One region of the Ensifer sp. CCNWLY38 genome, then DNA from elsewhere that is predicted to be linked to it. Evidence: riboswitches for the same ligand, from Rfam matches in the RefSeq annotation. Region 1 holds a riboswitch; each other region holds the start of a gene.
What was found. A riboswitch is a leader RNA that binds a small molecule or an ion and turns the genes downstream of it on or off. The one in region 1 is predicted to bind cobalamin.

Region 1 (2,176 bases):
GCGCGTCGAGCACATCCTCGCCTGCGCGACAGCGCTCATCCAGGAAAAGGGCAGCGACGCCATGCGCATGAGCGAAGTCGCTGAAAAAGCTGGAATTTCGATCGGCTCACTCTACCAGTACTTCCCCGACAAGGCGGCGATCGTGCGCACGCTGGCCGAGCGCTACAATGCCGTGTGCAACGAGTGCATCGCTGCCGAACTTGCCAAGGTCACATCGCTCGCGGAACTACGCGACGCTTTCTGTGTGCTCTTCGACATTTATTACGACATGTTCCTCGCCGAGCCTGTGATGCGCGACATCTGGTCGGCGATGCAGGCCGACAAGGCGCTGCGCGAGATCGATCTTCTGCAAAGCCGCGCCGGCGGCAAACTGCTTGCCGATGTCTGGGCCGGGCTTGTGCCCGAAACGCCGCGCGAAACCATCGACAGCGCCGCTTTCCTGATCATGCATCTCGGCGATTGCACCATGCGGCTTGCCGTTTCGGTCGATCGCGTCGAGGGCGACCGCATCGTCGAGGCCTACAAGCAGATGATCCTTCGCGATTTTGTCGCTGATGAAGCGGCGGGCGGCGCAGGCTCAATTGACAACGCCATGACACGCTCCTAATCATCTGGGATCGATTGGTTCCCGGGACGCGAACGTGTTTCGGGAGTAAACGGGAACGTGACGGATGGACCCATGCTGGGCATTCACATCACGGCCGACCCCGCGACTGTAGAGCGACGTCGATCTGCCATTCCGGAGTGATCCGGAAGAAGCCACTGGAGGAGACCACGAGAGGGTGGTCGATCTGGGAAGGCGAGGCAGATCAAGGGCATTCCGCCCAGCGCCGTGAGCCAGGAAACCTGCCACTCGATACGGGCATAGGGCCCACACCGGGAATTTCCCGATGCCATCACGGAGGTTGTCATGGCTACGTCTACTGTTTCGAGCATTCCGCTCTCCCTCAGCGATCGTCTGACCGCTGGCGTCATCGCGCTTTTCATCGGCGCATTCCTCGTCTTCGGCGCCGGCCTTGCCAATTCGGCCGTGCTGCACGACACCGCGCACGACACCCGCCACTCCTACGGCTTCCCCTGCCACTAAGCGATGTTCCGGAACGTCACCAACGTTCCGCATCGACAAAGCGGACCTGAACGCATCCGGCCTCAGCCGGATGTCGGTGCTTGTGCACGCCGCCGCTTCGGCCGGCGCACCGGCATGGTTCGCATGACACAGCGAATGGGAAGGCTTGCAAACCACGCCGCAGCGCGTGGCTTTTGCCGTTATCGAGGGACTTCAAGATGATTGTCAGAACGCTTCTGGCCGCGATCGTGGCTGGACTGATTGCCGGTGTCTTCATGACCGGTGCCCAGGAACTAAGGGTCACGCCTTTGATCCTGCATGCGGAGGAATTCGAAGGCGAGGCTCCGGCTGCAACCGAGCAGCCCGCTGCACAGCCTGGAACGACGCAACCCGCCGCCGAGGGTCACGACCAGCATTCGTCGCTGAAGGCGGTCTCGCCGGTTGGCGCCCTGCTTGATGCACTGTCGCCGATCACGCCGGCTTATGCCCATGAGGGCGAACACGAGGAAGGCGGCATCATGTTCGGCATGAGCCGCTTCTCCGGCACGCTGATCGCCAATCTCGTCACCGGCTCCGGCTTCGGTCTGCTCTTGGCCGGCGTCAGCCTGGTGATCGGCTATCCGATCACGCTCAGGAACGGCGCGCTCTGGGGCGCCTGCGGCTGGCTTGCCGTGCACATGCTGCCGGCAATCGGCCTGCCGCCGGAACTGCCGGGTTTCCCGGCCGCCGAGCTTGGCGACCGCCAGACCTGGTGGCTGGCAGCCGTCGCCCTTTCGGCCGTCGGCCTCTATCTCGTCGTCCTGCGCGAGGAGATCGTGTCCAAGGTCGTCGGCCTCGCGCTGATCGCAGCACCGCACGTCTACGGCGCGCCGCAGCCGGTCGATATTACGAGCAACGTTCCGGCCGTTCTCGGCGCCGAGTTTGCGGTTGCCGCACTCGCCACCACGCTCGCCTTCTGGATCGTTCTTGGCGTCGTCTCCGGCTTCATCAACGAGCGTTTCGCCAGAGCGAACTGATCCGGCGGATCACGCCCTTCCATGGGCACCTGAACAAACAGACGGCGGGGTTCAAGCCCCGCCGTTTTGCATGAGATGCGCGGCCAGTCGCGCG
Region 2 (2,176 bases), on a different contig from region 1:
CCGGGCTTTTCCGGGAGCATCAGGCGGGTGGCGGTTCGCCGGCGTCGGGCTGGATATCCGGCCGGCGAAGGCAAGTTCGGGACGGCGACGGCGCACTATCCGCAACCAATGCGCGAGTTTATCTCAGCTCGAGCCCCATCGGCAATTCAACTCTGGCATTGCAAATAACTGCATGACGAAACGCTGCACGTTGATAGGTCCGGAGCGCATGCCCCTAGCAGTCGTTTCATCCGCGCGCCGCGAAGCTTGAAGTGACGGGCGCGCTCATCCGTTCGTTTCACGAGCAAGGCCGGCAATTGCGGCCAGTCTTGCGCTCCGCTTCAGATGGCGACGCCTTCGAGTGCTATGATACGTGTCCTGGCACAGCGCTCGCGGATCGCCTTCAGGCGCTGATACTCCGGCGACTGGTACCAGGAGAGCAAGGCTTGCATGTCCGGGAATTCGATGATGACGAGGCGGTGCGGCTCCCAGTCTCCTTCGAGTAGCCGGGTCGCACCCCCACGGCCGAGATAGCGCCCGCCATAGCGGGCCTCCGTCGCCGGCACCTCTCTTTTGTATTCCTCGAAGGTCGCTGCATCGGTGATATCGACATCGGCGATCAAATAGGCAGCCATGGCAGAGCTCCTTTTCCGACAAGCCAAAGATCAAGGATACGCCGTTCGTGCCCCTCGAGCGACGCCTTGCGCCGTAGAGAGCAGTTGAACGGCTGATCATCATTTTTATGTTGATTCTTGTAATGTTATCACATAACAAAAAATGCATGACCATAAGCCGCATGTTGATAGATCCCGGCCGCCGGACCCCATCGGTTGTATCCGCTGCCGATTCGTGCGAGGAAGAGCGCGATGGTGCTGCGTCCGCGACAATGCGGAAGCGGCTGAAAAGGGAACACGGAACGGACGACCCTGACGGGACCGAAACCGTGGCTGCCCCCGCAACTGTGAGCGGACAGCGCATTCACACCATGTCACTGGCCAATGGCCGGGAAGACGTGGATGCGCCGCGACCCGCGAGCCAGGAGACCTGCCATCGAACCGATCAACCACAACGGACGGGGTGTTCCGATGGAAAAGAACTGGCTTTTGCGCGACGGTCATCCGTCATCCTGCCGCTTCGCCATCTCTTGCCGTCAGTCCGGCGGAGAGAGAAAATGGCTGAGCCGACTTCCCGACAGCACAAGATAACGGTCTGCACCGATTGCCGCTTTACCGGTGGCCCCTGCATGCCGGGCGCCGAGCTGATAAAGCGTCTTAACCGCAGCATTGCCGCGCTCGGCGAGCCGCTCGATCGTGATTTCTCGATTGCCGGCACGGTCTGCATGGCGGCATGCACGCGCCCCTGCACCATCGCTTTCCAGGCGACGGGCAAGGCGACCTATCTCTTTGGCGACATCTCGCCGGAAGAGGATATCGACGATCTCGTCCGCTTTGCCGCCACCTATGCGGAGCGCGGCGACGGCATGACGCGGGCTGCCGAACGGCCGCGCGGGCTTAAAGGCAAGACGCTTGCCCGCATCCCGGCGGCCATGCTCGTCTCCGAAGACCTTGCGGGCCACTTCCAATGAGCGCGACACGCATGCGCTCAAGCGCGTTTGGTGCATCCGGGATGGACGCGTGGCGCTGCCGGGGAGGGATGAGACCATGACCTGCACCGCAACAGGAGCAGCCCTCCGTGTCGAGGGGCTTTGCTGGGGGCCGCGCCCGGGGTTGAAGCTGGTCGACGACATGGACTTCGCAATCGAGGCGGGCAGCCGGCTTGCGATCCTCGGGCCGAACGGAGCCGGCAAGACCTCGCTTCTGCGCTGCCTTTACCGGGCGGTGCAGCCGAATGCGGGCCGCATCGAGGTCGACGGCGTCGACCTCTGGTCGATTTCGGCGCGCGAAGCGGCGAAGACGATCGCCGTCGTGCTTCAGGAAATGCCCGGCGATTTTCCCTTCAGCGTGCGCGATGTCGTGATGATGGGCCGCATCCCGCGGCGGGAGGGGCTCAACGGCTGGACGGACACGGATCGCGAGCGCGTGCACCATGCGCTTTGCCATCTCGATCTCGCCCATCTCGCCGGCCGCCAGTTCTCGACGCTCTCAGGCGGCGAGAAGCAGCGGGTGCTGATCGCCCGGGCGCTTGCCCAGGAGCCGCGCATCATCATCCTCGATGAGCCGACCAACCATCTCGACAT
Region 3 (2,176 bases), on a different contig from region 1:
GGCAGCCGGGTCGGCAATGGCGCCGAGCTCGACAACAAAGCTGTCGAACTCGTCATGGTCGTGCTCCTCGCCCGCCTCATGCTCCATCTCGTGATGCGACTTGCGGTTGGCGATGTCGCCTTCGGTGCCGACGCCGAGGCCGAGCAGAATGGCGGCAGCCACTTCGCCGTTCTTCGCCTCGATCATGGTCGGCTTGCGGCTGGTGCGCGAGGAAACCTCGTCGCGAACGGCCTTGAGGCCGGAAGCGTCGATCAGATCGGTCTTGTTGAGAACGATCAGGTCGGCGGCGGTCAGCTGATCCTCGAAGAGCTCCTCGATCGGGCTTTCATGGTCGAGATTTTCATCCTCGACGCGCAGCGCATCCACCTTGTCATGGTCGTCGGCAAAGCGGCCGGCGGCAACGGCGGCGCTGTCGACCACGGTCACGACGCCATCGACGGTCACTTCGCTGCGGATATCCGGCCAGTTGAAGGCGGCGACCAGCGGCTGCGGTAAGGCAAGGCCCGAGGTTTCGATGATGATATGGTCAGGGCGCTTCTCGCGCTCCAGAAGCTTGGTCATGGTCGGGATGAAATCATCGGCAACCGTGCAGCAGATGCAGCCATTGGTAAGCTCGATGATGTCGTCCTCGCTGCAGGCCTCGGCACCGCAACCCTTCAGCACGTCGCCATCAACGCCAAGATCGCCGAACTCGTTGATGATCAGCGCGATGCGCTTGCCGTCGGCGTTCTGTAAGAGGTTGCGGATCATCGTCGTCTTGCCGGCGCCGAGGAACCCGGTGATGACAGTCGCCGGGATCTTGCCGTGGCTGGCTTTCGCAGTGGTCATTTATCAACCCTTCATTTTCAGCGGCAAACCGGCCGCGACAAAGTAAACTTCAGCGGATTTCTCCGCAACGATCTGGTGAAGCCGGCCGGCATGGTCGCGAAACTCGCGGGCCATGCGGTTCTCGGGCACGATGCCAAGGCCGACCTCGTTGGAAACGAAAACAAGGCGCGCCTGCGCCTGCGGCAGGTAGGCGGCAAGCGCCGCAAACTCCGCCTCGATGTCGCGCTCCTCGAGCATGAGATTGGTGACCCATAGGGTCAGGCAGTCGATCAAAACGACATGGGTGGGGTCGTCGATGCGCCTGAGGATACCGACGAGATCGACAGGCTCCTCATGCGTCGTCCAGCCTTCGCCGCGGCGCGTCTTGTGATGGTCGATGCGCGCGCGCATTTCGTCGTCCCAGGCACGGCCGGTGGCGACATAATGCAGGGCGAGACCGGACGCTTCGACGAGCTTCTCGGAAAAGCTGGATTTGCCGGAACGGGCGCCGCCGAGGACCAGGACCGGTCCGGCGCTCTGATTGCTCATCGCCGCTGCGCCGAGGTCAGCGGCAGATGGCAACACCAGTTCGACGCGCCGGCGGCGCGTTCGGGAAAGTATCTGAGAGCCAAAACAACCTCCGTGATGGCGTTGGAGACGACACGTCTCCTCGGGCGGAATGCCCATGTCGGGTGGCAGGTCTCCTGGCTCACGGCGTCACGAGGCCCCACATCGCCTCGCCCAGAATGGACGAGGTTCCGATGTCAGGACCCGAGCGGCCCGCCTCACCTTCCCGGCGCTTTCCAGTGCCACAGCGAACCTCTGCGCGTCGTCTCCGACGCGCGGCGCTGTGGGCGGCTTCGTGAAAGGCGGACGATTCGTAGAAGAAGAGGCGTCCAACCCGGCTGATCACGATGCCACGCCAGTGGCTTTTCCGGTTCCGTTTCAAACTGCCGCGATTGCCCCATGCAATCGGCCGGCAGGCCTGACCCTGAACCCGATGGCGAACCCTGACCGTTCTACAGTCGCGGGGTCGGCTGCGATAAGGATGCCCGGTTTGGGTCCATCCGTCACATTCCCAATTATTCCTCCTGATCGCCACGACAAGGAGGAACCATCCAACATCCGATGATTAGGAAGCGGGCGCCGCAAAGTCAATCGACGCTTGCGACACCTCCCTGCCCGACTTGCGTCGCGCGACGATTTTTCGAGCGTGATGCCGCACCGGACATGAGGCGAATGGCATGTCGCGAACGAACATATTTTAGCAATGACAGATGTTGCGTTAAACTGGAGCGCCGCGCGTCCTATGGACGCGCAAAGGTCGCTGAACCATCCCGCAACCGAGGGGCTTCGTTTATCCGGTAGG
Region 4 (2,176 bases), on a different contig from region 1:
GACAATCCGCGCAAGTCACCGCCCTCGCCGGAGCGGGATTGCGGCGACGCGCCGCAAATGGCAAGGGCTTCGCCTCGAGCCCAGCCCGGAGAAAACAAAGACGTAAGCATGTCGCTCTGCGATTGACGGAACGCAGAGGCAAGAGACAGCGCAGTTGTCGTGATCTGCCACGTGCCAGCCCGCGGACCGAATTCGGGAGAGATCCGGCGTGGCTAGAAGCCGCGCAGCTCTCCACCCACAGGTTTCGCCGCATCCCGCCGTTTACTCCTTGTTAGCCACACGGCGAAAGAAATCACCTTCTCTCCCCAGCTTTAGGCACTTCGAACCTATTGACGCAGAATTGCGATGAACTACTATATCTAGTGTTCGAGGTTCTCTCGATTCGCAGGGATTGAGAGCTAAGACGGGAATACGGTGCGTCGGCGAGTTTTCGCCAGGCTATGCCGTAGCTGCCCCCGCAACTGTAGACGGCGAGCGACTGTCCGGAATTGGACCACTGAGGCATGAGGCCTCGGGAAGGTCGGGGTGGAAGCTGAGACCCGTGAGCCAGGAGACCTGCCTCGAGCAACAAACGTCCACGGGCGGGGTGTCCGGAGGGGTTGAGTTGCGTGCGGCAGGATGAGCCTGCCTGATCGTCTCGACATCTCCCCGGCAGCCTGTCGAAAGCTTCGGGGTGAAGTCATGTCCGCGTCATTGAAATTCTATCACTCGCCAATCAAGAGGCGCGGTTTCCCGCGCATCTGACGAAGAGGCACGCCCGGGCGTCCAGATCCGAGCGAGCCACAGCCATGACAGCCCTGCATTTCGCCGGATCGCGGTTGCGTGTCCGTGCGCCTTCTCATGCTCTCATCCAGCCGACCAAACGAGGAAGAAATGAACGTTACCGTCTACAGCAAGCCCGCCTGCGTCCAATGCACCGCGACCTATCGGGCGCTCGATCGCCAGGGTGTCAACTACGAGATCATTGATATCTCCGTCGACCAGGACGCGCTCGAAACGGTCAAGGGCCTCGGTTATATGCAGCTTCCAGTCGTCGTCGCCGGCCCCGAACACTGGGCGGGTTTTCGCCCCGACAAGATCAGCGCGCTTTCCTAGAGGAGACAGGCGGTGGGCCTGATCGTCTATTTTTCCAGCCGCTCGGAAAACACCCATCGCTTCGTCGAAAAGCTCGGCCTTCGCGCAGCGCGCATACCGCTCAAGGAAAGTAAGGCTTCGCTTACGGTTTCCGAGCCCTTCGTGTTGGTCGTGCCCACCTACTGCGGCGACGACGGCCGGGGCGCCGTGCCGAAACAGGTGATCCGCTTCCTCAACGATGCGGGCAACCGCTCTCACATCCGCGGCGTGATTGCTGCGGGCAACAGCAATTTCGGCGCGACCTACGGGATCGCCGGCGACGTCATCGCGGCCAAGTGCCGGGTGCCCTACCTCTACCGGTTCGAGCTGCTCGGAACCGAGGAGGACGTCGCCAATGTCAGAAACGGGATGGAACGATTTTGGACGTCTCAACACTCGAACGCCCCCTGAAGGCGACGGAACCGGCGCTCGACTATCATGCGCTGAACGCGATGCTGAACCTCTATGATGAAGAGGGACGGATCCAGCTCGACAAGGACCGGCTGGCGGCGAAGCAGTACTTCCTCCAGCACGTCAACCAGAACACCGTCTTCTTCCATAACCTCAGGGAGAAGCTCGATTATCTGGTGACCGAGGGCTACTATGAACAGCAGGTGCTGGATCAGTATTCCTTCAACTTCGTGCGCGATCTCTACGACCACGCTTATGGGAAGAAGTTCCGCTTCCCGACTTTCCTCGGCGCGTTCAAATACTACACGTCCTATACGCTGAAGACCTTTGACGGAAAGCGCTACCTGGAGCGCTACGAAGACCGCGTCTGTATGGTGGCGATGACGCTGGCGCGCGGCAACGAACAGCTTGCCCGCGATCTCGTCGACGAGATCATTTCCGGCCGTTTCCAGCCGGCGACGCCGACCTTCCTCAATGCCGGCAAAAAGCAACGCGGCGAGCTCGTCTCCTGCTTCTTGCTTAGGGTCGAGGACAATATGGAAAGCATCGGCCGCGCGATTAATTCCGCGTTGCAGCTCTCCAAGCGCGGCGGCGGCGTGGCGCTGTCGCTCACCAACATCAGAGAGATGGGCGCACCGATCAAGCAGATCGA

Region 2: another riboswitch for cobalamin. It lies ahead of V7S54_RS05010 (DUF1636 family protein); the one in region 1 lies ahead of V7S54_RS10540 (CbtB domain-containing protein).
Region 3: another riboswitch for cobalamin. It lies ahead of cobU (bifunctional adenosylcobinamide kinase/adenosylcobinamide-phosphate guanylyltransferase); the one in region 1 lies ahead of V7S54_RS10540 (CbtB domain-containing protein).
Region 4: another riboswitch for cobalamin. It lies ahead of nrdH (glutaredoxin-like protein NrdH); the one in region 1 lies ahead of V7S54_RS10540 (CbtB domain-containing protein).

Annotation. Positions count from the first base shown of each region.
Region 1 covers NZ_JBBBBO010000004.1:189,683-191,858, reverse strand. The annotation lists gene V7S54_RS10545 (TetR/AcrR family transcriptional regulator) at 1-607, shown strand, start outside; cobalamin riboswitch at 606-868, shown strand; gene V7S54_RS10540 (CbtB domain-containing protein) at 911-1,087, shown strand; gene V7S54_RS10535 (CbtA family protein) at 1,285-2,082, shown strand; gene V7S54_RS10530 ((2Fe-2S)-binding protein) at 2,134-2,176, opposite strand, start outside.
Region 2 covers NZ_JBBBBO010000002.1:165,874-168,049, forward strand. The annotation lists gene V7S54_RS05005 (DUF1330 domain-containing protein) at 321-614, opposite strand; cobalamin riboswitch at 830-1,045, shown strand; gene V7S54_RS05010 (DUF1636 family protein) at 1,151-1,564, shown strand; gene V7S54_RS05015 (ABC transporter ATP-binding protein) at 1,641-2,176, shown strand, end outside.
Region 3 covers NZ_JBBBBO010000002.1:246,821-248,996, reverse strand. The annotation lists gene cobW (cobalamin biosynthesis protein CobW) at 1-828, opposite strand, end outside; gene cobU (bifunctional adenosylcobinamide kinase/adenosylcobinamide-phosphate guanylyltransferase) at 832-1,356, opposite strand; cobalamin riboswitch at 1,769-1,941, opposite strand.
Region 4 covers NZ_JBBBBO010000003.1:316,961-319,136, reverse strand. The annotation lists gene V7S54_RS08605 (hypothetical protein) at 1-126, shown strand, start outside; cobalamin riboswitch at 353-577, shown strand; gene nrdH (glutaredoxin-like protein NrdH) at 874-1,095, shown strand; gene nrdI (class Ib ribonucleoside-diphosphate reductase assembly flavoprotein NrdI) at 1,108-1,524, shown strand; gene nrdE (class 1b ribonucleoside-diphosphate reductase subunit alpha) at 1,494-2,176, shown strand, end outside.